Regions from separate parts of the Roseburia sp. OM02-15 genome, predicted to be linked through region 3. Evidence: predicted binding sites of a transcription regulator. Region 3 holds the regulator's gene; each other region holds the start of a gene.
The links. The regulator Rex, encoded in region 3, represses fermentation and respiration genes when NADH is low (regulators of the CRP and FNR family bind a similar motif). The targets are predictions, from matches to a motif close to ATTGTTAANTANTTAACAAT.

Region 1 (9,988 bases), on a different contig from region 3:
TTGCCCAGAGAGGATGGAATTCCCATTATAATACTGATAATGATGCAGACCGCAACGCTTTTCTTACGGCTGATACCGAATCGATCCATAAAGGAAGATACGATAGCTTCCATAATCGAAATGGAGCTGGTCAACGCAGCTAAGAATACAAGCACAAAGAACAAAATTCCGATGATCGTGCCACCTCTCATTTGCTCAAACACTTTCGGAAGCGTCACAAACATCAATCCTGCTCCGCTTGCTTTTGTTCCTGCTTCACCGCTGAATACATAAACTGCCGGAACGACCATAAATCCTGCCAGCAGAGCAACGACTGTATCAAAAATCTCAATCTGATTTACAGATTTTGTCAGGCTTGTCTCGTTTTTTGTATAAGAGCCATAAGTAACCATGATTCCCATAGCCAGACTCATAGAATAAAACATCTGTCCCATGGCTGCACACACTGTTTTCAGTGAAAACTTCGTAAAATCAGGCAGGAGATAGTACTTAATACCGGCACTTGCTCCCGGTAATGTAAAAATATAAATGGAAATAATCACAGAAATAATCAGCAATAACGGCATCAGGAATTTACTGATTTTTTCAATTCCTTTATTGACGCCAAGCAGGATAACTGCTGCAGTCAGTCCCAGATAAACAGCGAAATAAATCATCGGTGAGATCGAATTTCCGACAAAATTTCCAAAAAAACTATCTGCTGCTGCATCCAGTCCATGACCGGACACAAATGTCACCATATATTTAACAACCCAACCGCCGATCACACAATAATACGGCAGAATGATCACCGGAACGATCGGTGCCAGCACGCCTAAAAATCCAAATTTTTTATTGATGGCTTTATATGCAGTACCCGGACTCTGCTTTGTCTTGCGTCCGATTGCAATCTCGGTAGTCATCAATGTGAAACCGAAGGTCAGTGCCAGAATGATATATACCAGAATAAAAATTCCTCCGCCATACTGCGCGGCAAGGTAAGGAAAACGCCACAGATTACCAAGTCCCACTGCGCTTCCTGCTGCTGCAAGCACAAAACCGATTCCGCCAGAGAAACTACTGCGCTCCTTTTTGTTATGTTCCATATTAAATCCTCTTTCTAATCATTATTTTCTACAATTTTTTTCGTCTAATTGACGTATCCATCATTATATCATTGACATCCATATATTTCAACAAATACACTTGTAAAACACATCAAAATATTTTCTTGATTCTTTCAACTTTTCATGCTTCTGTATAAAAATGAGAGTTTTTTCACATTCTCCTCTTTATCCTACCGTTCTTTTATTATTCTTCATTCGAAAAATGCTCGAAAAATCTGAGCTTCCGAAATTCAGAAACCACTTGGTTCATATAAAGAATATTTGTGCAATCACAAGAACTGTAATTGCGCGACTTTAAGATAACATACTTTTATTTGTTTAATCAACAATTACAAAAGTTCATTTTGAAGAAAAACCTTCTGACTTATTTGCTCGATGAATGAAATAAAGGGGCTCGGCTTATTTTTTCTTAGCGAGCGATTGTTAGCCGATAAGACAAAATAAGCCGAACCCCTTTCCATAGTCTACAATTGTATCACAAAAGAAACTTTTTTTATAATTTACAGTTTCACCATAAAAACTTTTTAAACCGGATAAGCCCCATTTTCATGATCAGCAGCTTCCGGATCTACCTTTGTCTGCTGTGCCTCACGATATTTGAAGAAATCCAGTGCCTGCTGTGGGAACAGTGCATAAGACAATACATCCTCATCCTGCTGTTTCCAGCGTGACATTTCTTTCTCAATCTTAGCAAGCTCCGGCTCAATCAGATCTGCCGGACGGCATGTGATGGCTTTATCTTTATCCGGACCAAGTACTTTTTCTACAACTTCCGGATTGAACGGTTTAACCGTCTGACCGTACTCACCAAGTAAAATGCTCTTGGTCTCTTTGGTAGCGACTTTGTAACGCTCTCCCATCAGAACGTTTAATACAGCCTGTGTACCTACGATCTGGCTGGACGGTGTTACCAGAGGCGGCTCACCAAGGTCTTTTCTTACACGCGGAATCTCTTTTAATACTTCCTCGTATTTATCCTCTGCGTTCTGCTCTTTCAGCTGAGAAATCATGTTGGAAAGCATTCCGCCCGGAACCTGATAACGTAAAGTATTGATATTTACACCAAGTACCTTCGGATTTAACAGTCCGCTTGCCATTGCCTCCTCACGGATCTTAGCAAAGTATTCATTGATCTCTGCCAGAATATCCTGATTCAGACCGGTATCATACGGTGTGCCTTTGAAAGTCTCTACCATAACCTCTGTAGCCGGCTGGGATGTTCCCAGAGCCAGTGGAGAGATTGCAGTATCAATGATATCGCATCCGGCTTCTACGGCTTTTAAGCAGCTCATGGAAGCCACACCACTTGTATAGTGTGTATGAAGTTCGATCGGAAGGCTTACATTTTCTTTTAATGCTTTTACCAGACGCTCTGCCTCATACGGAATCAGCAGACCTGCCATATCTTTGATACAGATGGAATCTGCCCCCATATCCTCGATACGTTTTGCTGTGTCTACCCAGTAATCCAGTGTATATGCCTCACCTAAGGTATAGGAAAGTGCGATCTGGGAATGACCTTTTTCCTTTTTGCAGGCATCTACAGCTGTTTTTAAGTTTCTCAGATCATTTAAGCAGTCAAAAATACGAATGATATCAATTCCGTTTGCGATGGATTTCTGTACAAAATATTCTACTACATCGTCTGCATAATGACGATAACCTAAAATATTCTGTCCACGGAACAACATCTGCAGTTTTGTATTTTTGAAGCCGTCACGGAATTTTCTGAGGCGCTCCCACGGATCTTCTTTCAGGAAACGAAGGGATGCATCGAAAGTTGCACCGCCCCAGCATTCTACTGCATGATAGCCGACTTTATCCATCTTATCGATGATCGGAAGCATCTGTTCTGTGGTCAGTCTGGTGGCCATCAGAGACTGATGCGCATCACGCAGGACAGTTTCTGTTATTTTCAATGGTTTTTTCTCCATGATAAATTATCTCCTTTTTTATAATCATTGCCTTTGTTTACGGATTGTTCCGCTGTTTCAGCTCCCACAATCCTCCCTCCATTCGAAAATCGCATGACTCTGTCCTGCTTTTTTTCTCATTGGAGGGGCGTGTCGCTAATCCTGTAAAGCATTTACATGCAAGCATGACATGCTTTTAGGATTTCGACACTGTAAACAAAGTTATACACCGAATATTGCCATAAATACACCGGCTGCGATAGCAGTTCCGATAACTCCGGCAACGTTTGGTCCCATGGCGTGCATCAGCAGGAAGTTAGTCGGATCTTCTTCTGCACCGACTTTCTGGGATACACGGGCTGCCATCGGAACGGCGGATACACCTGCGGAACCGATCAGCGGGTTGATCTTACCTTTTGTTACAACGCACAGGATCTTACCAAAGATAACTCCGGCTGCGGTACCGAATGCAAATGCTACCAGACCAAGTACTACGATCTGAAGTGTTGTCACTTTCAGGAATGCTTCTGCACTTGTGGATGCACCAACAGATGTACCAAGCAGAATAACTACGATGTACATCAGGGCGTTGGATGCTGTCTCTGACAGCTGTTTTACTACACCACTCTCACGGAACAGGTTACCAAGCATCAGCATACCTACCAATGGAGCTGTGGTCGGAAGTACCAGACACACAATGATGGTAACAATGATTGGGAAAAGGATTGCTTCCAGTTTGGAAACTTCACGAAGCTGTCCCATACGGATGGAACGCTCTTTTTTGGTTGTTAAAAGTTTCATGATCGGCGGCTGGATGATCGGAACCAATGACATATAAGAGTACGCCGCGACGGCGATCGGACCCATCAAGTCATTTTGATGTAATTTTCCGGCCAGAAAGATGGAAGTCGGTCCATCTGCTCCACCGATGATGGATACTGCTGCAGCTGCTGCATCGGAAAAACCGAATACGATAGCCAGCAGATACGCGGCAAAAATACCGAACTGTGCGGCTGCTCCCAAGAGAAAACTGATCGGGTTTGCGATCAGCGGACGGAAATCCGTCAGTGCGCCGACACCAAGGAAAATCAGGGACGGAAGGATGGACCACTCATCCAGTTTGAAGAAGTAGTGCAACAGACCTCCGACACCGTTGCTTGCATTTTCCGGAGAAATCATGATATCCGGATAAATATTTACCAGAAGCATACCAAACGCGATCGGCACCAGCAGTAACGGTTCATATCCCTTTTTAATTGCTAAATATAAGAACACACAGGCAACGGCGATCATCAGATAGTTTCCCCAGGTCAGATTGAAGAACGCGGTCTGATGCACGAGATTGCCTAATGTCTCTGCTATATTACCTGACATGTCTACCTCCTGTCTTATGCGTTCATGGTAGCAAGTACTGCTCCTGATTCTACGGTCTCACCTTTTGCAACCTCTACGCTGGCAACTGTGCCGTCCTGTGGTGCAACAACCGGTGTTTCCATTTTCATGATCTCAAGTACAACGACAGGATCACCTTTCTTTACAGCTGCACCCGGTGCTGCTACAACGTCAACAACTTTACCTGCTGCGCCTGCTGTGATGGAAATGCTTCCTGCTGCGCCTGCGGCTGCTGCCGGTTTTGCTGCCGGAGCCGGTGCCGGTGCTGCTGCTCTTGGAGCCGGTGCTGCTGCCGGAGCGCCATTTGTATTTTCTTCTACGGTTACATCATATACGTTTCCGTTTACGGTAATTGTATAACTTTTCATTTTTCTATTCTCCTTAAACAAAATGGTGTGATTAGCGTCTCTTGATCGTACGGACTCTGAAACTGTCTACCGGTACATTCTCACTTGCTGCGATCGCGGCTGCGATAACAGCAACCAGCTCCAGATCGTCTGTTTCCTGTACCGGAGCTGCTACAACAGGTGCTGCCTTTGGTACCTCTGCTTCCGGTTCTGCTTTTTTTGCAAATTTTTTCTGGATCACAGGAATGATCTTGAAACAGTAAATGATCAGCGCAATTGCGATCAGCATAACGAATACCGTTCCCATACCAAGGACTGTATTCTGTAATGCATTTGCCAGTCGGGCTTTTCTGTCTGCTGCCTGCGCAAATACGGTCATCCCCGGAAGCTGTAAAGCCAGAAGTCCGAGACTGCCTGCCGCAATCCCTTTGATATTCTTTCTCATCTTCACTATCTTCCTTTCTTTTACAACATGGAAAATGCCATGATCAGATGTTTTCTTGTCTGTGCCGGAGCGATGACTGCATCCACACTGCCTCTTGCTGCTGCGGAAGTTACGGCATTCTGTTTTCCTTCATAAGCAGCTGCCTGTTTTTCAGTTGCTTTCTCTCCTTCAGCTGCAAATAAGATATTTGCTGCTTTTTCAGCTTCCATCATACCTACTTTAGCGTCATCCCATGCAAATACCATATCAGCATCGCTGATGCTTCTTGCGCCCATAGCCACATAAGCACTGCCGTAAGTATCGCCCATGATCAGGTTTACTTTACTGTTGAAACCACCATCATGATAAGCCTTTACCAGTTTTGCGATAGCCTGTGGAAGACCTTTTTCTGTCTGCTCTACTGCTGCAAATCCATCTGCTGCTGTCACAGTCAGAAGCGGAATCTCGCAATCGTTACAGAATGCGACGAAAGCTGCTGCTTTCTCACATCCGTCTACGGTAAGTCCGTCAGCCAGGTCTGCTGTCTTCTCACCTTTTTCATCATAAAGTGCATCGGCATTTGCCACTGCACCAACTAAAATTCCATTTAATGTAAGGAATCCTGTCACCATCTCCGGTGCATAATCCGGACGGATCTCCAGGAATTTATCGTCTGCACACTCGCCTAACAGTGCCCGTGCATCTTTTATTGCACATGTTTTTTCAGAGATGTAACGGTTCAGATCGTCCTCACCGCAGCGTCCGTATTCCTCATCGATGAGCATCACTACCAGCTCACGGATCTTTGTCAGAACAGCGTCCTCGCTCTCCAGCACCTCTGCCTGTCCGGAAACTACTGCCTGATAGTCTGCGGAATTGAACTCACGGGAAAGTTTTTTATTATCCTGAATTGTATGCGGTGCATTCACATACATCTGTGCTTCTTTTGTCATAAATGCAAAATCACTCATGGCCGGGATCAATGTCATGCCACCTGCACAATTACCCATTACTGCGCTGATCTGAAGCACACTGTCCGCATACTCAGCCTGTTTTGCAAGCACTGTGCCAAAGCTGTCCAGTGCATCTACAGACTCCTGCAGACGGAAGCCGCCACAGTCTAACAGTCCGATCACCGGAGCTGCTGCCTTGTCAGCCATATCATATAATTTTGCGATCTTCTTTGCGTGCATCTCGCCCATTGTTCCGTTCAGCACATCACGGTTCTGACTATATACATACACCGGATTGCCCTCGATCTGTCCGTAACCTGTGATGACACCATCGGATGGTGCGGACTGGTCATTTACGGTAAAATCTGTCATGCGGGCGGAAACTAATGCGCCAACCTCTACGAAACTACCCTCATCTAACAGACGGTTGATTCGCTCTAACGCTAAACATTCTGCCATATTGCCTCATACCTCCTTGAGATTGTTATTTTATTAACATACCAGAATCATTCTACTTCATTTTGAACAAAAATTCAAGAAAAATGTTCCTGTTTGCCTATCATTTTTGTGCCTTTCCTTGGCAAATTCACTTGTATTCTATGCAAAGTATACAAAATACCAATCAATGCCTTTTTTATCGCCTCTGATTTCAATCATCTTTTTATCCTCCTTATTTTTTACTCAAATTTCCAGGTAGAATGTGTATCACAGACTACGTTCAGCTCTTTGTCGATCACAATGTGACCAGCATCCCACGTTTACAGCAACACCAATGGTAGACGGATGACGTGCCGTATTTTCAATATTTACACCCATGACAGAATATTTTCCGCCCATACCCTGCGGTCCAAGACCGATCGCATTGATTCCGTCCTCCAACAATCTCTCCATTTTTGCTGCATTTGCATTAATCCAGAACCCCGGTCACATTTAATCCGATCGCTACGATGGTAGCGGTAAGCCCCAGTGGAATTTTTTCTAATATAAAGCTGACAATCGCAAATATCAGAAACAAAAACTGCTGCCGCAAATCAGCTTTTTGTGATGCAACCGGCCATTTCCCTGGCAATTCGGGAACTGGAAGCCGAATTTGGCATCACGCTGTTTACCAGATTTAACAACCGACTCACTCTGACAGAAGATGGCGCACTTTTTTATAAGAAAGCAGACTACATTCTGCAGTATTGCAAAGACATGCAGTTTGAATTGAACGGCAGCCGGATTCAGCAAAATCCAATCCATGTCGGCATTCCACCGGTGCTCAGCAGTTTTTTCTTTCCTGGACTCATTGATGCCTATCGTTCCAAATATCCGGATGCCCTCGTCTCACTGGAGGAGTATGGTTCTGTACGCGCCTGTGATCTGGTTCAGGAGGATAAACTGGATCTGGCTCTCGTCAAACATGGAAATGTACAATATTGACCAGCTCGACAGTCATGTGCTCATTCACGACCAGCTCGTATTTTGTGTTTCACCGGAACACCCGCTGGCTGATCATATCTCTATCACAGCTGCTGATCTGGATCATCAGGATGTCATTTTGTTTAATAAAGATTCCGTGCAGAATGCCATTTTACGCACCCGCTTTGACTCGGAAAATATAAAAAGCTTTCTATATAGAAACGATCAGATTCAACTGACACTTCTATATAGAAAGCTTTTTTCTTAACTATTTGTTTTTCCTATTTCACTTTGACTGTGAAAATTTTTTTCAAAGAACTTCGATGTCCTTAGTTACCCGGATAAGTAATGACAGACTCTACATCGTAACCTTTCAGTTTCTCACGACCGTTTAAACCAGCCAGCTCCATCAGGAATAATACTTTGACAACTTCTCCACCAAGGCTCTCGATCAGTTTGATAGCAGCCTCGATGGTTCCGCCTGTTGCGATCAGGTCGTCTACTACAACAACTTTCTGACCCGGTTTGATGGAATCTTTGTGCATCTCGATCTCTGCGGAACCGTACTCAAGGTCATATTTTGCAGAAACAGTCTCGCACGGCAGTTTTCCTTTTTTACGAACCGGTACAAAACCTTTACCAAATTCGTAAGCCAGCGGTGCGCCAAAGATAAATCCTCTGGATTCTGCTCCAACTACCACGTCAAAATCAACGCCATCCAGACGCTCTTTTAATCCGTCAATGGCAAGTTTCAGTCCGTCCGGATCCTGCAGAACGGTTGTTATATCGCGAAAAATAATGCCCGGTTCCGGAAAATCAGGGATACTTCTAACGTAATCTTCTACTTTTTTCATAATATGTATAGTTCCTCCTGTATTTTGGATTATCACTCAACCTTGTTATTATACATGAAAACTTCCGGGAGATAAAGAGATTTTTCCCAGTTCTTCAAATTTTGCGATTCCATCCGGACGCAGTTCGCAGGAAATCTGAAATTTTTGCAGGGCAGTTTTTGTTTTTGAACCAAACACGCCATCTACAGAAACGGGATAGCCTGCCTCACAAAGCTCCCATTGCAGCCAGCGAACGCCTTCTCCGTGAGTGATCTTTTTTACAGCCGGATGCTGTGCTGCTTCTTCTGGCTGCATGATCCATACATATGGACGTAAATATGGATTTTCACCTTTTCGTGTAATACTGAATTTTTCTGTCATGGTATCCGACCTGCAATTCTCCATATCGTAACTTACCCACGGAAAAAGCAGACCATATTGCCAGTCATTGTCGGTTACATTTGAGTAGATGGTTCCATAATTGATTCCTTTTGCTTCCACACAACGATACGCGCCATCACATTTGCCAAGAAAAACACCCACATGCCCTGGTTTCCAGAGTACGGTTCCTACGGGGAGCCATGCATACGTTTCATACACAATTCGTTGATCTGCCACCGCATACATTTGCGCTGAGCTCAACTCCACGCCCAGATAAGCCCCGATCAGTCCGGAACAATCGGTATTCACTTTTCCAACCTGTCCCTGCTGTCTTGCCCGTTCCACATAATCATCCGTTACCAGATCCGGGAGTTTTTCGTGTAGTTCCTGCACAAATTCTTCTGTCAAAATTCCATGAGAGATTTTCGCTCCATAAAAATATGGCGTTCCGATTCTGCCTTCTGCGAAATCTGCTAATCCCTGTCCCGTCAGATTACTTTGCAGGTTCATCATGGTCATTTTCCATCCCTTTTCATTCTCTATCTATTAATTAGTATGAAACTATCTGTAAAAGTTGATCATATAACACACAACCTGCTATTTCTTAGGCAAAAACATTCACACATATACGGACTTGTTATTACTCCCCACTTATAGAGCGGAAGTCTTCTCGACCGTGAAAAAAATATGGTTGATCCAGCTTTCACTAAATCAACCATATTTTCGTTTCATAAGTTTTTGTTATTTGACTTTTCCGTTAACAACGTGATACCGCACACCATTCTGTGTTACATATCCATTATAGGAAAAATCAACTTTTCCGTTTCTGATGTACCAGCGACCATTTTCGTTGCTTGCAATTCCATTAAAATTGAAATTAACTTTTCCACCTTCAATACGCCACCAGCCATTTTCATTCTTTGCTACTGTGTTGGCGCTAAAGTCTACTTTTCCATTGCGGATCAACCACCAGCCGTTTTCGTTCTTTGCTACTGTGTTGGCACTAAAATCTACCTTTCCGTTGCGGATCAACCACCAGCCGTTTTCATTCTTTGCTACTGTGTTGGCAGTAAAATCTACTTTTCCGTTACGGATCAGCCACCAGCCGTTTTCGTTCTTTGCTACTGTGTTGGCACTAAAATCTACCTTTCCGTTGCGGATCAACCACCAGCCGTTTTCATTCTTTGCTACTGTATTAGCATTAAAGTCTACTTTTCCGCTGCGGATCAGCCACCAGC
Region 2 (9,988 bases), on a different contig from region 3:
TGTCTACGCCATTCATCAAGCTCATAACGGTGGTATGTTCTCCAACGATTTCTTTTATACTGTCCAACGCTCCCTGCAAAGAACCATATTTCAGACACACGATCAGCAAGTCTACATTGTGCACTTCCTGCGGTGCCCACACTTCCGGATGATATACCGTATCATTAATTACACATCCATCTTTTTTCAGACGCACCGCACGTTCTCCCTCTGCGATCACTCCAAGACGGATATCGTTTCGTGAAGATAAGCCCCAGATCACATAAGAACCAACGGCTCCTGCACCTAATACTGCCACTGATTGAATCAATTCTATTCTTCCCCCTCTGCATACTGTTCCAAATATTTATGTACAGAACGTGACATTTCTTTTGAAAAATCAGAATTGTATTTACGCTTACAAAATGCCATCATCCAATCTTCAAAAGATCTGTTATTGCAGTGCCCCGCAAACATATCTCTCAATTCATTTCCATCCATGCTTCGATAAGTATTCTCATGTACAATATACTTCTGATCTACACGCTGTGGTTTCGGTCGCTGCATTTGTTGTTTGGTTGGCCATCCAAACACAAGCATTGCCGCCGGAAACACATATTCCGGAAGCTGTAGCAATCTGCGCTGCTCCTCATAATTTTCGATAATATCTCCGATATAGCAGGAACCAATGCCAAAACTTTCTGCCGCCACAACAGCATTCTGCGCTGCGATCACAGCATCTGATACCGCTAGCATCAGATCACCCACATCCGGTTTGCGCGGTTCACTTCCTGCTTCTATAAATGCGTCATACCATTTTTTACAATCCGCACAAAATATCAAAACCAATGGTGCTTTTGCAATAAAAGGCTGATGATCGCAGGTATCCACCAGTGCTTCTTTCACCTTCTGATCTGTAATATTCAGTATGGTATACAACTGCTGACAACCTGCGGTCGGAGCCTGCGCTGCCGATTCCAGAATTACCTGTTTCATTTCTTCCGGAATCGGTCTGTCCTCATAGGCACGCACAGATTTTCTCTCATATATGCTTTTTATTATTTCATTCATATTATCCAATACCTCCTAACGCAATTCCAAGAATCAGCACAATAAAGCAAACTGCCACATACAAATATTTGCAAATCGGATAATAAAGTTTTGTAAACGGCTTTGTTCTTCCTTTGTTAACCTGTGCCTCCACGTATTTTTTACCACATACCCAGAAAAACATAATCGCTGCCAGTCCTGCTCCCAGCGGGCAGATATAGATAGAAAGCACATCCATCCAACCGGATACGATTCCCTGGATTAAAAGTGAAACACTCAAGCCAATCGCTCCGATAATCATACAGGCTGCTTTTCTTCCAACATGCAGCTTTTCCTGAACAGTTGCAATCGGTGCTTCATACAAATTGATCAGTGATGTCAGACCACCAAATAATACTGCCACAAAGAAAATAATGATGATCAGCCTGCCACCCGGCATGGACTTGATCAGATTTGGCAGATAGATAAACAAAAGTCCCGGTCCACCCTGATTCAACTTTGCGCCAGTCGTTGCCATCGCAGGAATAATCACCAATGCCGCCAGCATTGCTGCCAATGTGTCAAAAAATGCCACACGCCCTGCCGCTGCTGGGATATTTTCATGATCTGGCAGATAAGAACCGTAGATTAACGTTCCATTTCCAGCTACTGACAGTGAGAAAAATGCCTGTCCCAATGCAAAAATCCAAGTTTTTGGATCTGCTAATGCCACCGGATCAATACGAAAAATATAATGGTAACCCGTTGCCGCCCCCGGTTGAAATGCGATATAAATGCCAAGTCCAACAAACAAAAAGAAGAAAATCGGCATCATGATCTTATTTGCCGTTTCAATTCCATTTCCAACACCAAACATCAAAATTGCCATGGTAATGCACAAGATTAAAACCTGCCATCCATTATTTCCAAACGCAGATGCCATGCTGCCAAATTTATCCGCAAAATCATCCACATGCTCCGGCGCAAGCGTCGTTCCGGAAAAAGCACCTATGGCATATTTTAAAATCCATCCCATAACAACGGTGTAGCCGATGGCCATTGCCATGGAACCAACCACCGGTATCATACCAAGTGCTTCTCCGATTTTTCTTTTTCCATGCCGCTCACATGCAGTTCCAAATGCATCAATCGGACCAGACCTGGTTCCCCGCCCGAAGCTCATCTCTCCGATGACACCGGTAGATCCGATCAACACCACAAAAATAATATATGGGATTAAAAATGCTCCACCTCCATACAGAGATACACGAGTCGGAAACATCCATATATTACCCATCCCCACAGCCGAACCAATACAGGCTAAAATAAAGCCCCATCTTGATTGAAATGATTCTCTTTTTTCCATAAATACTCCTTATTTCAACTCACAGTCAATTTTTTTGCTGTGCCTTGCTCTTTCTGTCAGTGAAGGATACGTTTTTCACGCCACCACCACTACAGATATATTTCTTATTTCTTCTAAAATCCGCTTTTATAATAACGTTGAAAGATACTCAATATCTGCTTCCTGTGTAGACCAACTTGTTGCAAAACGAACAACGGTATGTTCATCATCCTGCTTTTCCCATACGCTGAAATCTACTTTTCCGCTCAGTTCCTGTAACTTCTCATTTTCCAGAATAATAAACTGCTGATTTGTCGGAGAATCCAAGTTAAAGCGATACCCTTTTTCTGCAAATAACTGCTTCAATTTTTCTGCCATATGAATCGCATGTTCACTGATTTTAAAATACAGATCGTTCGTAAAAAGCGTATCAAACTGAATCCCAAGCAGACGTCCCTTTGCCAGTAACGCGCCATGCTGTTTGATTTGTGTCACGAAATACTTCGGTGCACGACGATTGGTAAATACAACTGCTTCTCCACACAAAGCACCGACTTTTGTCCCGCCAATGTAAAAAACATCACACAACTGCGCCAGTTCTTCCAATGTCACATCATTTTCACTGCTGGCAAGTCCATAGCCAAGCCGCGCTCCGTCAACAAATAACGGAAGATTTCTTTTCTTGCATACCTCATAGATTTCCTGAAGTTCCTTTTTGGAATACAACGTTCCATACTCTGTCGGGAAAGAAATATAAACCATTCCCGGAAATACCATATGTTCGTAACTGTCATCCGCATAAAACCGCGCCACATAGTTTTCCAGATCGGCAGTTGCAATCTTGCCATCTTTACCTGCAAGGGACAATACCTTATGTCCGGTGTACTCGATCGCACCTGCTTCATGTACATTGACGTGTCCTGAATCTGCCGCAATTACACCTTCATACGGTTGTAACATCGTGCTGATTACAATCTGATTGGTCTGTGTTCCACCAACCAGAAAATAAACCTCTGCATCCGGGCAATGACAATACTGTCTGATCTTCTCCGCTGCCTGTGCACAGTATAGATCTGTCCCATACCCGGACAAATTTTCCATATTTGTCTCTGCTAATCTCTTTATAATTTCCGGATGTGCTCCGGCTACATAATCACTTGCAAATGAAATCAAAATATTTTTCCTCCATATAAAGCAGACATAAGCAATCCGCTTTCACTACTTACTCATGAACGCAGTCGCTTTGCGGCCTGCGTTCAAATACATACTCTTTAATTTTAACATATTTCGCCCTTTTCTTCCATGAAAAAAGTCTGTTTCCGGAAATTTTGAAAATTTGCAGGGATTTCTTATATAAAACATGGTGTACATAACCGTTTAATAAGAAAACTTAGAGACAACAAAAAAGATGTGGAAATCCACTGTTATGCGAATTTTCCACATCTCGAAAAATCAAATATTCAAATATTTAAAAATCCAACTTTTGCTTTTATATAAATCTTATGCCTGAGGACCTGCAGAAACAAGCGCTTTACCAGCTTCGTTTCCTTCGTATTTTGCGAAGTTTTTAACAAATCTGTCTGCCAGATCTTTGGCTTTTGCTTCCCACTCAGAAGCATCTGCGTAAGTATCACGCGGATCAAGGATTGCCGGATCTACGCCCGGAAGCTCTGTCGGTACTTCAAAGTTGAAGTATGGAATTGTCTTTGTCGGAGCATTTTTGATATCACCATTTAAGATAGCGTCGATAATTCCACGTGTATCTTTGATAGAAATACGTTTTCCTGTTCCGTTCCATCCTGTATTTACAAGGTAAGCTTTTGCTCCGCTCTTCTCCATTTTCTTAACAAGTTCTTCTGCATATTTTGTCGGATGAAGCTCAAGGAAAGCCTGTCCGAAGCATGCGGAGAAGGTAGGTGTCGGCTCAGTGATTCCACGCTCTGTACCGGCTAATTTTGCTGTAAATCCAGACAGGAAGTAATACTGTGTCTGCTCCGGTGTCAGAACAGATACCGGCGGAAGTACGCCAAATGCATCTGCGGACAGGAAGATTACATTCTTAGCTGCCGGTGCGGAAGAAACCGGGCGAACAATATTTTCGATATGGTTGATCGGATAAGATACACGTGTATTCTCTGTTACGCTCTTGTCAGCGAAATCAATTTTGCCCTCTGCATCCAGACTAACGTTCTCAAGCAGAGCGTCACGTTTGATTGCATTGTAGATATCTGGCTCAGATTCTTTGTCAAGGTTGATAACTTTTGCATAGCATCCACCCTCGAAGTTGAATATGCCGTTGTCATCCCAGCCATGCTCATCATCACCGATCAGGAGACGTTTCGGATCTGTGGAAAGTGTAGTTTTACCTGTTCCGGAAAGTCCGAAAAAGATTGCTGTATTCTCACCGTTCATATCTGTGTTTGCAGAACAGTGCATGGAAGCGATGCCTTTTAACGGAAGGTAATAGTTCATCATGGAGAACATACCTTTTTTCATCTCTCCGCCGTACCATGTATTTACGATAACCTGCTCACGGCTTGTGATATTGAACATAACTGCTGTCTCAGAATTCAGACCCAGTTCTTCGTAATTCTCAACTTTTGCTTTGGAAGCGTTGTAAACGATGAAATCCGGCTCAAAGTTCTCAAGTTCTTCTGCTGTCGGCTGGATAAACATGTTTGTTACGAAATGTGCCTGCCAAGCAACCTCAACGATGAAACGGATTGCCATACGTGTGTCTTTGTTTGCTCCACAGAATGCATCTACTACATACAGTTTTTTGTTGGAAAGCTCTTTGATTGCAAGATCTTTTACTGCGTTCCATGCTTCCTGTGTAGCCGGATGGTTGTCGTTTTTATATTCATCAGAAGTCCACCATACAGTGTCCTTGGAATTCTCATCTACTACAATATATTTATCTTTCGGAGAACGACCTGTATAAATACCTGTCATAACATTAACTGCGCCAAGTTCGCTGACCTGACCTTTTTCATAACCTTCCAGTTCCGGTTTGGTCTCTTCCTCAAATAATAAATCATAAGAAGGATTGTGTACAATCTCAGTTGTGCCGCTAATGCCGTACTTGCTTAAATTGATTTCTGCCATTTTACCTACCTCGTCCTTTCATTACTGTAATCTAATAGAGTACTTAATTCGAACCTATACTATCATTAAAGCCAGAATTTGTCAATAATTTATCAATCTTCTGTGTCAATTTTGTACTCAAATTAATACATTCTATACAATACAAAAAAATACGACCAGAAGTCAAGCGATTTCAATCAAAAATTTTTTTTAATCAGCACAAAATTACCGAAATCATCTCTGTACTGTCTTTGGCTGAAAGGCTTCGTTTATCCAAAAGCAAATTCCATATCAGACAGATATCATTTTTAATCAGAAAATATTATAATTCCTTCTTTTTCATGATACGACAGCTGCACAGATATGACACTGCTGCCATTCCCCCTGCCACAAGCAGGCTGATCATATCCACAGCTATATCCCCTATCACTCCGAAAACAGACAGTATAACTGTACTTTCTCCATCCAGCATTCCACTTTTTTCTGCCAGAAAATAAATCATGATACCAGTAAAAACAGAAACACCAATCACCAGCAGACGGCTTTTTTCCACACCAAATTTTAACTGCAACGGAAGAAGCAGAGACAAAAATAAAATCGCAATTGGCAAAAAAGCAAGTCCTTTCAGCATTTCTTCCTCAAATAAAGTTTGCGTATGATTTACAGTTAGGACAGCAAAATACAATATTAACGCAATAAACCAGGTAATGACTGCTCCTCCCATACAAAACAGATATTTTTCTCTGACATACATTTTTCGGTCAATCGGCAACGTAAATAAAAAGGCAAGTCCATGATCCATCTCATCATAAGAAAGTGTAGAAACCAAAAATGCTGCCATCATAAAAGTGGCGTAGCCCACTATAAAAGGATTTTTTTGTGTAACCCCAAGTACAATCACAAGTGCAATAAAACACAGAAATGTCTGTTTGCTGTGCAGCAACAACCGGATATCTTTTTCTAACAATCCTCTCATCCTTGATAACCTCCCGTCATCATTAAAATTAATTCATCGATATTGCCATTTTCCACAGTGATTCCCGGACAGTTTTCCTGATAATAATCTTTGTGGTTTGTGAAACAGGCATAACCGTAGGATGTTTTCTGTTTTTTTAACAGATATTCCTGATCCAGATTGTCAAACTGTTCTTCGCTTACCTTTAATACCCCATATTGTTCTAAAATCACATCTGTTTCTTCATGTAATATCAACATTCCATCATGAATCAGATAAATATCATCACACAAATGCTCCAAATCGGACGCAATATGAGAAGTGATCAGAATCGAACGTTCTTCATCCTCTGCCATATAAGTCCTTAACATATCCAAAATATGATTTCTGGCTTCCACGTCCAAACCTGCCGTCGGTTCATCCATGATCAGGAGCTTTGCATGGTGACTGAGCGCTGTCAGCACCCGCAATTTAGCTTTCATACCAGTGGAATATTCACGGATTCGCTTCTTCTCCGGCAGCCTCAATTCCCGACATCCTTTTTCAAAGTAAGCGCTGTCAAAATCCGGATACATTTTTGACAAAATTTTCTGCACATCGACAATATTGAGATAGGTGCTGAACCCGGAGTCTGCCAGAGATGCTCCAATCTGTGCTTTTTCTGTCATACTTAACTGATGAATATTTTTTCCAAATACAGATATTTCACCGCTTTCAGCTTCCGTCAGTCCAAGTATTAATTTGATCGCCGTACTTTTTCCGGCGCCGTTTTTTCCCACAAGACCTGTGATCTGCCCACTCGGGATCTCCATAGACAGATCCATTTGAAACGTTCCATATGTCTTGCGGACATTTTTCATTGTGATCATTACAAATCCTCCTGCTTCCTACGCTTCCTCCAACAGCAGACTTACGATTTCCAGAATTTCCTCTTTGCTCAATCCGACATTTTTTGCCTGATCGATGGCTTTTTCGAATTCTTCTTCTACTGCTCTCCTGCGTGCTTCCAGTGCCAGCTGTTTGTCCGAAGCGGTAACAAATGTTCCTTTTCCATGAACAGTTGTCACAAATCCAGATTCTTCCAGCTTGTCGTAAGCTTTTTTTACAGTCAGTGCACTGATGCGAAGTTCACCTGCCAGCTTTCTCACAGAGGGAAGCGCCTCTTCCTCTACCAGTGCTGACTCAATAATTTCTGTTTTTATCTGCTCCATAAGCTGCTCGTAAATGGGCACCATGGAAGAATGATTTAAAATAATATGCATATTGATGGGACCTCCCTTACAGCTAACAGTATATAACAGTGTACATCTGTTGTCAACTGTTATATACTGTTTATCTTCAAAATATCTTTTTTATGCAAAAATCACCGGTATTACAATAGACATTCCATCTCATCCGATCAAATATCTACCGTAATCCGGTGACTTATCTATATTTTCCTGTTATAACATCCTTATACGTTCTGAATATTTTTCTATTATATGCTATATATGGTTACTTATCCTTAATAAAAATCACATACACTCTAAAAAAGTCCATATGTTTCTACTTCACATTCATCTGTGTTGCAAGCGCGGAAAGCAACGTATCCTTGAAAACCGGCTTGCTGACATGTTCATTCATACCAGCTGCAAGACATTTTTTTACATCTTCCATATAAGCATTCGCACTCATGGCTACAATCGGAATCGTTTTGGCATCTGCCCGATCCGATGAACGAATCTGTCTTGCTGCCTCATAGCCATCCATAACAGGCATCATCAGATCCATCAAAATGGCATCGTAATAACCTTCTTTCGAAATCTGATACTGCTCCAATGCCACTTTCCCGTTTTCTGCCTTTTCCACACTGGCTCCGGCTTCTTTCAATATGTACTCCGCAATCTCCATGTTTAGTTCGTTGTCCTCTACAACCAAAATCCGTTTTCCGGAAATATCCGCATTTTCCAAACGTTTCCTGCGCTGTGGTGGATTCAGATCAATCGCAAAAGGCAAGATTACCGTAAAACAGGTTTCCACTCCCGGTGTACTCTCCACCTGAATCGAACCATGCATCCGTTCCACCAGTTGTTTTACGATCGACATGCCAAGTCCGGTTCCACCATACTGAGAACGTCCCGCATTTTCACCCTGAATAAATGGCTCATATAATCTGGTTTCAATAAATTCCTTTGTCATGCCGATTCCGGTATCGCGAATCTTAAATTCATAAGAAACCGATGTTTCCGACCGCTCCAGTTCACGCAAGCTTGTATAAATGGCGCCCTGCGGTTTGTTATATTTAATACTGTTTCCGTACAGGTTCACCAGGATTTTCTTCAGTTGCAACGGGCTTCCGATTAGATTTACATCCAGAACATCGTCATGCTCAGCATATACATGCAAACCTGCTTCTACTGCCTGAAACTCGATCATTTCCATAGTTTCTACACAGACCTGATCCAGATTAAACGGTTCCTGCTCCAGAACTACCGCATCCGTTTCCAGCTTTGTCATATCCAATACATCGTTTACCAGAGAAAGCAGATGTTTCGTACAGGCATCAATTTTTCCAATACATTCATCTACCTTTTCCTGATCCGAACGTTCATTTGCAATCATGGTAAGCATACCCATGATTCCGTTGATCGGTGTGCGGATATCATGTGACATATTTGCCAGAAATTCGGTTTTCACCTGATTGGCGCGCGTTTCATTTTCCACTGACTGCTGCAGTTTTCGGTTCACTTCAAAATACCGTTCAAATTCCAAAGAACGCTGTGTCTCCAATGCGGGGATCATCTTTGCATAAAGCGCATCCTTCCGCTCAAGCGCTGCCAGCATTCCACCTTTGTCGCCAATGCTTTTTGCATAGGTATACTTATATTCTTCCACTTTCAGACAGACTTTAAGTTCATCCGGATGCAGATTCACATATGCCTCCATACGTGCAAGAATTCCATATACCAGCGCGGTGTCTTTATCTTCCATTGCACAATCAAAAATTGCTTTGCAGGCATCGATAAACTCCGACACATACATTTCATCCATTTTATCAAGCACTTTTTTCTGAAATGTCTCATATTGTTCCCAGTTTTTCTTTTTAAATGCCAGAAGCATTCCACAGATCAGCAGATCATGCTCGACATATTGGTAGCCGTGATATTTTTCCACACATTTGTTATATGCCTCAGCTGATTCACGCAATCGGGACAGATTGTGGTAAATTGATGCCATATTCAGGTAAACATATGCACCCATTTTCTCATCCGAATCTCCCAGATACTGGTCTGCCATCAAAATATAACCAAGTGCTTTTACATAATCCTGTTGTGCAATATATGTCAGGGCAATATTGTTGTACTCATAGGAATAACGGCTCTTTTCTTTATGATTTTCTGCTATTTTCAATCCCCGTTTGAAAAAATACCGCGTCAGGATATACTCACCTTCACAGTATGCGATCACCCCCATCAGATTGAAACAGGAAATCAGCTCCGGCATATATTCGTAACTCTGATAATCTATAATCAGGGGCTCCAAAATTTCCTTCGCCGTCAGATAATCTCCCGCATGGTAATAGAGCAACGCTTTATAAAAACATGCCATCATTGCCA
Region 3 (9,988 bases):
CTCATACCGGTATCCAGTTTAATATGAATCTTACACTCTTTGTTCTGACGAACTGCTTCTTCTGACAGCTGCTTTGCCCGTTCCAGAGAAAATACTGCCGGGCGGAGTCCTTCTTTTACAATCTGCTCATCGTATTCCGGGAACGTATAACCAAGGATCAGAATCGGTTTCTTGATTCCGTTGCTGTACAGTTCTTCCGCTTCCTCCGGGGTTGCCACCGCATAGCCCCAGACATCCTCGCGCTGTTCCATCACTTCTGCCAGCGGTACTGCCCCATGACCATAGCCATCTGCCTTTACTACTGCAATAATCTTCGTATCACGATCAATACAGTCATGTATTGCATCTAAATTATGCTCCAATGCTTTTAAACTGATATTTGCGCATATTCTGCGATACTCTTTCATTGTTCTATTGTGTCCTCCTGTTCCTTCAACAAATCGGTAATTCCATCTACGATATCACTTGCCATCATGCTGTGTCTGCCAAGTTTCTTTGCTGCCGCATCACCTGCCAGACCATGAAGATATACACCCATAGGTGCCGCATCTTCCGGCAGCATGCCCTGTGCCAGCAATGCACCGATCACACCGCTTAACACATCTCCTGATCCTGCTGTTGCCATTCCGTCATTTCCACTCAGATTCAGGAAACAGCCACGCTTTTCTGTGGCAGTCACAGTTCTTGCATCTTTTAACACCATTACTACGTGATTTTTCTGTGCATACTGCAAAGCTACCCCCACAAGATCCTTTGAAATTTCTGCGATAGATGTTCCGATGAGCCGGCTCATTTCGCCAAGATGCGGAGTAAAAACTGCTCCGTTTTTCAAAAACTGCAGCCATTCCGGATTTTTGGAAATCAGATTCAGGGCATCCGCATCAAACAGGCACGGTTTTGTATTCTGCTCGATCACAGTTTTCACCATTTTTTCTGACAATGCAGACTGTCCGATTCCGGAACCGACTGCCACGGCATCTGCCCAGGCAAGCTGTGTTTCCACAAATTTTACCACATCTGTTGTATCATTGTAAACTGCCAGTACCGCTTCCGGTACAAGTTGCTGCAAAATTGCCCGGTTACTTTCCACCGTTGCCACCCGGACCAGACCGCATCCCATCCGGTATGCCGCCTTTGCCGCAAAAACTGCCGCACCTGCCATTCCTTCGGAACCGGCGATCAATAACAGTTTTCCGTAACTTCCTTTATTAGAGTGCGCTGTTCTTTTTGGCAGCATATCAAGATCTTCTTTTTCCAGCACATGCAATCCCGGTATAATGTCAAACAAACTTTCTGTGGTAAATCCAATATCTTCCACTTTGAGTGCGCCGGTATACTCTGCTCCCGGATATAAAAGCTGTCCCCGCTTTTCAAATCCAAAGGTCACAGTCACATCTGCCTGAAATGCCGTTCCAAGCACCTCTCCAGTGGTTGCCGATATTCCGGAAGCAATATCTACCGCAATTTTACCGGCGCCCTCGTAATACACGTTCAATTCTTTTATAATATCTGCATATTTTCCGGTTATCTCCCGGCTCAGTCCAATGCCAAAGAGCGCATCTACAATGACATCCCAGTTCTCCTGGAATGCCTCTTCGGGTGTTAAAACCGGCACATTATAATTCTTTGCGATCTTCATCTGCCGGGCTGTTTCTGTAGTCATTTTTTCAGGATTTCCGGCAAAACAGATACCCACTTCATATCCCTGCAAAGCAAGCAGACGTCCAACAGCGATACCATCACCGCCATTATTCCCCGCGCCGCATACAGTCAGAATTCTCGTATCATCATCCGGATAACGCTCCATAATTTCTTTTACCACACTTAAGGCAGCACGTTCCATTAATACCGCTGATAACATTCCCATCTTCATGGTATTTTCATCACACTGTTTCATTTCCTGACCATTTAATACATCTCTCATCGTTATATTCCCCCGGTTTGTTTTGCACAATTTACATACAAATGCGCTCTGCCCGTAGGACAAAGCGCACGTTTGCAAGGTTTCTTATTCGTTATCCTGTCTGCGGACAATGTTATAAGACAGCTGCATCAAGCTGTCAGACAAGTGAACATTTTCCACAACTACATCATCCGGAAGTTCCAGATCCAGATGTGCAAAGTTCCAGATTGCACGGATGCCAAGTTTTACCAGCTGCTCCGCTGCCTGTTCTGCCTTTTCTTTCGGAAGTGTCAATACCGCAATATCAACTCTCTGATGCTTTACAAATTCCGGAAGTTCGTCCATCATATGTATCTCAATACCACGGACTGACAAACCTGCCAGTGCCGGATTGACATCAAAAAGTCCGGTGATCATAAAGCCACGTTTCTCAAACTTCACATAATTTGCCAGCGCCTGTCCCATATTACCGGCTCCGACTACGATAATGTTGTGCTGTCGGTCAAGACCAAGGATTTTTCCAATCTCCTCATACAGATACTGCACATTATAACCGTATCCCTGCTGGCCAAAACCACCAAAATTGTTCAGATCCTGACGAATCTGAGAAGCTGTTACTTTCATTCGAACGCTCAGCTCATTGGATGAAATTCTTTCTACTCCCGCATCCAGCAATTCTCCAAGATATCTGTAATATCTTGGCATTCGACGTATGACCGCCTGCGAAATTTCCTTTTGCATCTTCCATTTACTCCTTCAACCATTTGCGTTACTACCCGCAATTATCTGTATTCATTATAAACATCTGAGATTATTTTGTCAATTTTTTATCAATCAGATGCCAGTTCTTCCCATTCTTCGTACAGCTGATCCAGTTTTTCCTGTACTTCCACCTGCTCGCTGTGCAGTTTTCCAAGTTTTGCAGAGTTGGTCGCCACTGCCGGATCCTGAAATTGTTCATCCAATTCTGTCAGTTTTTCTTCCAGAGACTCAATCTCGGCTTCAATTTTCTTCACACGGTTCTGAATTTTACGCTTTTTCGCCTGTTCTTCCTTCTGAGTCTGCCAGTCTGTCTTACCCTCGGACACTTCTTCGGTGCTTACTGCTGCTTCTGTCTCCGAAGATGCCAGATATGCCCGCTCGTTTGTCTCTTTTTTCTCCAGATAATAGTCATAATTACCGATATAATTGACCAGACTGTGCTCTGTCAGGTTCAGGATACGGGTCGCTGTCCGGTTAATAAAATAACGATCATGGGATACAAACAGCACGGTTCCCTCATAACGTTTCAGAGCAGACTCCAAAATTTCCTTAGAAGCGATATCCAAATGGTTCGTCGGCTCATCCAGGATCAGGAAGTTTGCCTCGGAGAGCATCAGTTTTGCCAGTGACAGACGGCCGCGCTCACCACCGCTCAAGTCACTGACGCGCTTGAACACATCATCCTCGGTAAACAAAAATGCTGCCAGAATATTTCGGATACGTGTCTGTGTCAGCTTCGGATAATCGTCCGCAATCTCTTCCATCAACGTTTTTTCCATATGAAGCACCTGCTGCTCCTGATCATAATAACCGATTTTTACGTTTGTTCCCAACGTAAAAGAACCTGCATCTGCATTTACTTTTTCATTCAGGATCTTTAAAATTGTTGTCTTTCCGGTTCCGTTCTGACCGATCAGAGCCACGCGCTCACCACGTTTGATTTCAAAAGAAATATCCTGAAACAGTTTCTTATTTTCATAAGCCTTTGAAAGACCTTCCACCCGCAGCACATCGTTTCCACTGATAATGGACGGTGTCAGTGTCATATGCATCTCGGATTTTTCTTCCTGTGGTTTTTCTAAAACATCTATTTTTGCCAGCTGCTTTTCACGGCTCTCTGCACGCTTGATGGATTTCTCCCGGTTAAAGGATTTCAGTTTTTCAATAACGGCTTCCTGATGTTTGATCTCCCGCTGCTGATTATAGTAAGCACGCAACGCTTCCTCTCTTGCAAAAGCAGCTTTTGCAGCATAAGCTGTATAATTACCATCGTACACTGCAGATTTGTGCATGCTGATTTCCACAACTTTCGTTACGATTCGATCCAGAAAATAACGGTCATGGGCAACGATCACAACAGCCCCTTTGTAATTCAGCAAAAATGTCTCCAGCCACTGAATAGACTCAATATCCAAATGGTTCGTCGGCTCATCCAGCAGAATGATATCCGGATGTGTCGCCAGCAGACGCGCCAGAGATACACGGGTTTTCTGTCCACCGGACAGCTCGTTGCAGTGTTTTTCAAAATCATCCTCGGAAAATCCAAGACCTTTTAAGACACCGGAAACCTCGCTGCGATAAGAATAACCATCTCTGGCTTCGAACTCATGCAGCAGCTTATGATAATTTTCCATATAAGCTTCCATATCCTCTTTTGATACGGACTGCATTCCTTCTTCCAGCTCACGGATTTTCTGCTCCATATCGATAAGCTGACGTTTTCCTTCCAGAACTGCCTCATAGATCGTCCTCTCATCGGAGATATCCTGATGCTGCGCCAGATACCCCAGCGTTTTTCCTTTTGCAAGGGTTACGGTACCTTCATCTGCCGGCAGCTCCCCTACGATAATTTTCAACAGTGTGGATTTTCCGGCACCGTTAATTCCTACAATTGCCACTTTTTCCTGATCTTCCACATGAAAACTCACATTTCGGATCACCGGTTCCACACCAAATGATTTACTGATATTTTGACATGCTAAAATCATATGTTTCTTCCTCACCTTAAAAATGGAATCCTGCAGCTCGCAGGATTCCTGTGTTTCATTTTTCTTTGAATAAATGTTCCTTCCCTTCAGATAGATTCGCTCTTTTTATCTTCATCTGATTCAGAGTCATTATTCTTGTTTGGCAAATTGCAAAATTACCGTCTAAACTAACACTGTGTTTTTCCGTACACAATTACATTTATGCGTACATTTTCTCCAGTGTCTCACGGATTGCTTTGATGAAATCAAGGCTGTTTAATACAACTGGGTTCTCTAATTCTGTAATTAATGCCAAGTCTTTTGTCATTTTACCAGATTCTATTGTATCAATACAAGCTTTTTCCAGATTATCTGCAAATTTTACTAATTCCGGCAGATTGTCAAGCTCGCCACGTTTGCGTAATGCACCGGTCCATGCAAAAATAGTTGCTACGGAGTTTGTGGATGTCTCCTCACCAGCCAGATGTTTGTAATAGTGTCTCATAACAGTTCCGTGAGCAGCTTCGTACTCGTATACGCCGCTTGGAGAAACCAGTACGGAAGTCATCATAGCCAGAGATCCGCATGCGGAGGAGATCATATCACTCATAACATCGCCGTCATAGTTTTTGCATGCCCAGATAAATCCGCCCTCAGCTTTCATAACACGGGCAACTACATCATCGATCAGTGTATAGAAATATTCAATGCCTGCTGCCTCAAATTTTTCTTTATACTCTGCATCATAAATATCCTGGAAAATATCTTTGAATGTGTGATCATATTTTTTTGAAATCGTATCTTTTGTTGCAAACCAGAGATCCTGATTCATATCCAGTGCGTAGTTAAAGCAGCTTCTTGCAAAACTTTCGATGGATTTGCAGATGTTGTGCTGTCCCTGAACGACACCAGCGTTGGTAAAATTATGAACTAACTCTCTTACTTCTGTTCCATCCTCAGCGGTATAAACCAGTTCTACCTTTCCCGGTCCCGGAATCTTCATTTCAGATGCTTTGTATACATCACCGTAAGCATGACGGGCAATGGTGATCGGTTTTTTCCAGTTCTTTACGCATGGCTCAATGCCTTTTACCTTGATTGGTGTACGGAATACCGTTCCATCCAGAATTGCACGAATAGTTCCGTTCGGACTCTTCCACATTTCTTTTAAGTTATACTCTTTTACGCGGGCTGCATTCGGTGTGATAGTTGCACATTTTACAGCTACGCCGTATTTCTGTGTGGCATAAGCAGAATCGAAGGTTACCTTGTCGTCGGTCTCATTTCTGTATTCCAGTCCCAGATCATAATACTCTGTTTTCAGATCCACAAACGGAAGTAATAACTCGTCTTTGATATACTGCCAGAGGATTCTGGTCATTTCATCTCCATCCATTTCTACTAAAGGTGTAGTCATTTTAATTTTTTCCATGGTAATTATCCTCCAATCCTTAATTCCCGCTGTTCTCATTTTCTTTTCGGGATTCCTGCAGCAGATTGTCCCAGCCACAGTGATCAATATTTTCAATGGTTCTCATGATATGCTGATTTGCCAGCATCTGTGCTTTCTCCGGATCATGATCATGGATCGCCTGAGCGATCATGCGGTGCTCATCGTTTGATTTTTCGGAACGCTCTTTTGATTTCAATGTCATTTTGCGCACCCGCTGCACATAATTGTGAAAATCCGTCAGTACGTTTGCCAGTACCTTACTTCCTGACGCCTGATATAAGGTCTCATGAAACTTATTATCCAGTTCAAATACCTGCTCACTGTGCCCCTTTGACACATGAAATTCTGTCAGGTATACAATTTCTTCCAGTTCTTCAATCTGTTCCGGTGTGGCTTTTTTCGCTGCCCATTTGGCACATAAGCCTTCCATCACAGACCGTATCTCATAAATGTCATTCAGATCTTCTTTGGAAAATCCGGTGACATGCGCGCCCTTGTTCGGCGTGATTGTGACAAGTCCCTGAAGTTCCAGCTGACGCAGTGCCTCGCGCACCGGTGTCCGACTGACCCCCAGCTCATCGCCGATGGTCTTTTCTTTCAGTTCCTCATCCACCGCATATTTTCCGGATAAAATATCTTCCTGCAGTTTATGAAATACTTTATCACTGAGCGAATGGTTATCTCCCATCCTTTTTTGCCCCCTTGTTATAAAATAATTCCCAGCTCCTTGCAGCACTCTGTAATCTTAACAACCAGCTCGTTGTCTGTCAGAACGGTTACACGTCCTTCATCATACTGTTCATCAACCCAGTCTTTCAGTTTGTGAACCAGCTCTGAGTGTTTGTCCAGATGACGCTCCTGCGGCAGTCTGTAGTAGCTGTTGATCCAGTGTGCGATTCCAGCCAGACCGGATGTATTGGAAATAGATACCAGTGCCGGTCTCTTTAAGAATTTTTCTGTATCAAAAATATTGTAAATCTCTTCGTTTTTCAACAGTCCGTCTGCATGGATTCCGGCTCTTGTTACGTTGAAGTTCTTGCCGGCAAACGGTGTTCTGCTTGGAAGTGTGTAATCCAGATCTTTTTCAAAATAATCAACCAGATCTGTAATGACTGTGGTATCCATGCCGTCCAGTGTTCCTTTTAACTGCGCATACTCAAATACCATAGCCTCCAGTGGTGTATTACCGGTACGCTCTCCGATACCAAACAGAGAACAGTTGACACCACAGGCTCCATACAGCCATGCTGTGGTAGAGTTGGTAACTGCCTTGTAAAAATCGTTGTGACCATGCCACTCGATCAATTCAGACGGTACGCCCGCATGAGTTGTCAGACCATAAATGATACCCGGTACACTTCGCGGAATAACGGCACCCGGGAAGTTTACACCATATCCCATGGTATCGCAGGCACGAACTTTGATCGGAATCTTGTATTCATCCATCAGTTTCATCAGTTCCACACAGAACGGAATAACGAAGCCGTAAATATCGGATCTTGTAATATCCTCTAAGTGGCAGCGTGGGCTGATACCTGTCTCCAGGCACTCACGGATGACACTCAAATAGTGGTTCATGGCCTCACGTCTGGTCATTTTCATTTTGTAGAAAATATGATAATCGGAACAGCTTACCAGAATACCGGTCTCACGCAGTCCGATGTCTTTTACTAATTCGAAATCCTGTTTACTTGCACGGATCCAGCTTGTAACCTCCGGGAACTTATATCCACGTTCCATACATTTGTAAACTGCATCACGGTCTTTTTTGCTGTACAGGAAAAACTCACTCTGACGGATAATTCCTTTCGGGCCGCCCAATTTGTGCAGATAATCATAGATCGTTACAATCTGATCGGTAGTGTACGGAGCTCTTGACTGCTGTCCGTCACGAAATGTGGTATCTGTGATCCAGATATCGTCCGGCATGTTATGCGGTACGATTCGGTCGTTGAACGCAATTTTCGGAATCTCTTCATACGGAAACAGATTTCTAAATGTATTTGGTTCATCTACATCAACCAGCTGATAAAAATGTTCTTCCAGCTGTAACAGATTATTATGCTTATTCATTACTACTTTACGCATGTTATTCGCTCCTCACCTTATATACTCGTATACAATATATTAGATTGTATGCAATCGCTCTCATTGCATACAATAATACATTCTTGTTATCACTTTGTCAAGTTAAAGTATAAAATTTTTTCTTAATATATTCTGTTTCCTTATTTTGTTCCTATCAGAGTTTATAAAAACAGGTATGCTATATCTGCATGAATGAACAATTTTTCGAAAATTTATTTCTTTTTAAAGAAACACTGACAAGCCGCATACATACTATGAATTGTAAATAAAAATCTGGAGGCTATCAACATGAGTGATTTAGCTGCTACAAACTGTGGATGCTCTAACGACAACGGATGCGGATGCAACAACATTATCTGGATTATCTTACTTCTGTGCTGCTGCGGTGGATGCGGAAATGGCAATGGCTCTTTCCTGGGTGGAAATGGCTGCAGTGAAGCAATCTGGATCATCCTGCTTCTGTGCTGCTGTGGCGGATGCGGCGGAAACAACAACGGAAACGGCTGTGGCTGCTTCTAAGTCAAAATCAAATCTGACTACACATCTTGGTACGACAAAAACCGGGGGCTATGATGCCTCCGGTTCTTTCTGTCTCCTCTTATATATGAAATCAATTTTAGCTAATACTGTTAGTTTTTATTTTTCATTTGTTTTATTCATCTGCCTTCTTACTCCGGGTGGTTGTTTCAGATTTTTTCTTTGCCACTCCATTTCTTTTTGCCGTTCCCGTTCTTCCTTTTTCCGCAGGCAGTCTTCATCTATTTCATAAACGCTTTTACCGTCATAGACCAATTTTCCCATATGCTATGTTCTCCATATTTCATCATGGATTCCCTATTATTATATGAAATAAAACCATTTTTGCCTGCCTTATATCACATCCAACTCCCTTTTTTTCCTTTCGCGCTATATTTTCAAATGCTTCATCATATTCCCCACAATCACAATGTCTTTTTTATTCAACATCCTTTTATGGAACGCAAATTCTTACTCATAATTGCATATTTTTTTCATACATTATAAAAAACATCAGATATGGACGTGATATTTCATATGAATGAACATGAAACCGGACATACGCCACCTGTACTGGATACATTGATTCAAAACAGACCGATTCAGATGTTAAAAGCCATTGTGCCCTACCTCTATGGTCCACAGCAGCGTATGATCTCCATGATGGTCAGAATGATTGAATTGCAGCGTACCATGCAGCTTTTTGATGCAGCCCCGGAAATGCAGGCACAAGAATTGCGAATCTGTTCCAATGAATCTTCCACAGAGCGTACCCATCAGATTTTAAACGTACTACGGGAATACTGTACACCCCAGGAACGGGATCAGATAGATATGATTTTAAATATTCTCGACATTACCTCCGTGACTGGAATTTTAAATTTGTAAAAGGAGCATTTTTCATGGATCAGAACTTTTTTTCACAAAATCCGGCATTTCAGAACATATCACCGGAAAAACTGGCATTTCTCATGAATTTCATGAATCAGGAAAAACCAAATTCTTCCAGAGATATGATGGCATTTCTTATGAATTTTGTCACAAAAGCCAAAAATCAGAATCTCGCGTTTACCACAGACGAAACCGATTTTATTATCCAACATTTACGACAAGGATTAAATCCCGCCGAACAGCAACGAATCGACCGGGTATTACAGATGCTGCGCAGGAAAAATTAAATCCAGTCATAACACCCTGCCATGCACCTCGACTAAATAATTTTTCAAAAGACTGAGCAGAATTGCTACTACTCTGCTCAGTCTCATATTCCAGAAAAATCGGATAATGGGATAACACCAA

Region 1: DXB15_RS07030 (carboxyl transferase domain-containing protein) is a predicted target of Rex. The motif match lies at 6,616-6,635, and genes of this name have one in related genera.
Region 2: pckA (phosphoenolpyruvate carboxykinase (ATP)) is a predicted target of Rex. The motif match lies at 5,536-5,555, and genes of this name have one in related genera.

What each region holds. Positions count from the first base shown of each region.
Region 1 is NZ_QULX01000005.1:200,840-210,827, forward strand. It holds gene DXB15_RS07005 (sodium-dependent transporter) at 1-1,085, opposite strand, end outside; gene DXB15_RS07010 (oxaloacetate decarboxylase subunit alpha) at 1,631-3,040, opposite strand; gene DXB15_RS07015 (sodium ion-translocating decarboxylase subunit beta) at 3,242-4,393, opposite strand; gene DXB15_RS07020 (biotin/lipoyl-containing protein) at 4,408-4,779, opposite strand; gene DXB15_RS07025 (OadG family protein) at 4,811-5,203, opposite strand; gene DXB15_RS07030 (carboxyl transferase domain-containing protein) at 5,224-6,594, opposite strand; gene DXB15_RS07035 (fumarate hydratase) at 6,841-7,014, opposite strand; gene DXB15_RS17435 (LysR family transcriptional regulator) at 7,138-7,557, shown strand; gene DXB15_RS17860 (LysR family transcriptional regulator substrate-binding protein) at 7,544-7,804, shown strand; gene DXB15_RS07050 (adenine phosphoribosyltransferase) at 7,866-8,390, opposite strand; gene DXB15_RS07055 (C40 family peptidase) at 8,439-9,269, opposite strand; gene DXB15_RS07060 (carboxypeptidase regulatory-like domain-containing protein) at 9,492-9,988, opposite strand, start outside.
Region 2 is NZ_QULX01000034.1:404-10,391, reverse strand. It holds gene DXB15_RS16220 (ketopantoate reductase family protein) at 1-310, opposite strand, end outside; gene DXB15_RS16215 (nitroreductase family protein) at 313-1,050, opposite strand; gene DXB15_RS16210 (sodium-dependent transporter) at 1,052-2,374, opposite strand; gene DXB15_RS16205 (threonine aldolase family protein) at 2,501-3,526, opposite strand; gene pckA (phosphoenolpyruvate carboxykinase (ATP)) at 3,854-5,458, opposite strand; gene DXB15_RS16195 (ABC-2 transporter permease) at 5,760-6,413, opposite strand; gene DXB15_RS16190 (ABC transporter ATP-binding protein) at 6,410-7,261, opposite strand; gene DXB15_RS16185 (GntR family transcriptional regulator) at 7,280-7,654, opposite strand; gene DXB15_RS16180 (response regulator) at 7,938-9,988, opposite strand, start outside.
Region 3 is NZ_QULX01000014.1:23,090-33,077, reverse strand. It holds gene alr (alanine racemase) at 1-407, opposite strand, end outside; gene DXB15_RS12300 (NAD(P)H-hydrate dehydratase) at 404-1,924, opposite strand; gene DXB15_RS12295 (redox-sensing transcriptional repressor Rex) at 2,009-2,644, opposite strand; gene DXB15_RS12290 (ABC-F family ATP-binding cassette domain-containing protein) at 2,734-4,653, opposite strand; gene DXB15_RS12285 (NADP-dependent isocitrate dehydrogenase) at 4,853-6,064, opposite strand; gene DXB15_RS12280 (GntR family transcriptional regulator) at 6,084-6,773, opposite strand; gene DXB15_RS12275 (2-isopropylmalate synthase) at 6,791-8,173, opposite strand; gene DXB15_RS12270 (chorion class high-cysteine HCB protein 13) at 8,462-8,692, shown strand; gene DXB15_RS17070 (hypothetical protein) at 8,810-8,974, opposite strand; gene DXB15_RS12265 (hypothetical protein) at 9,227-9,577, shown strand; gene DXB15_RS12260 (metallophosphoesterase) at 9,782-9,988, opposite strand, start outside.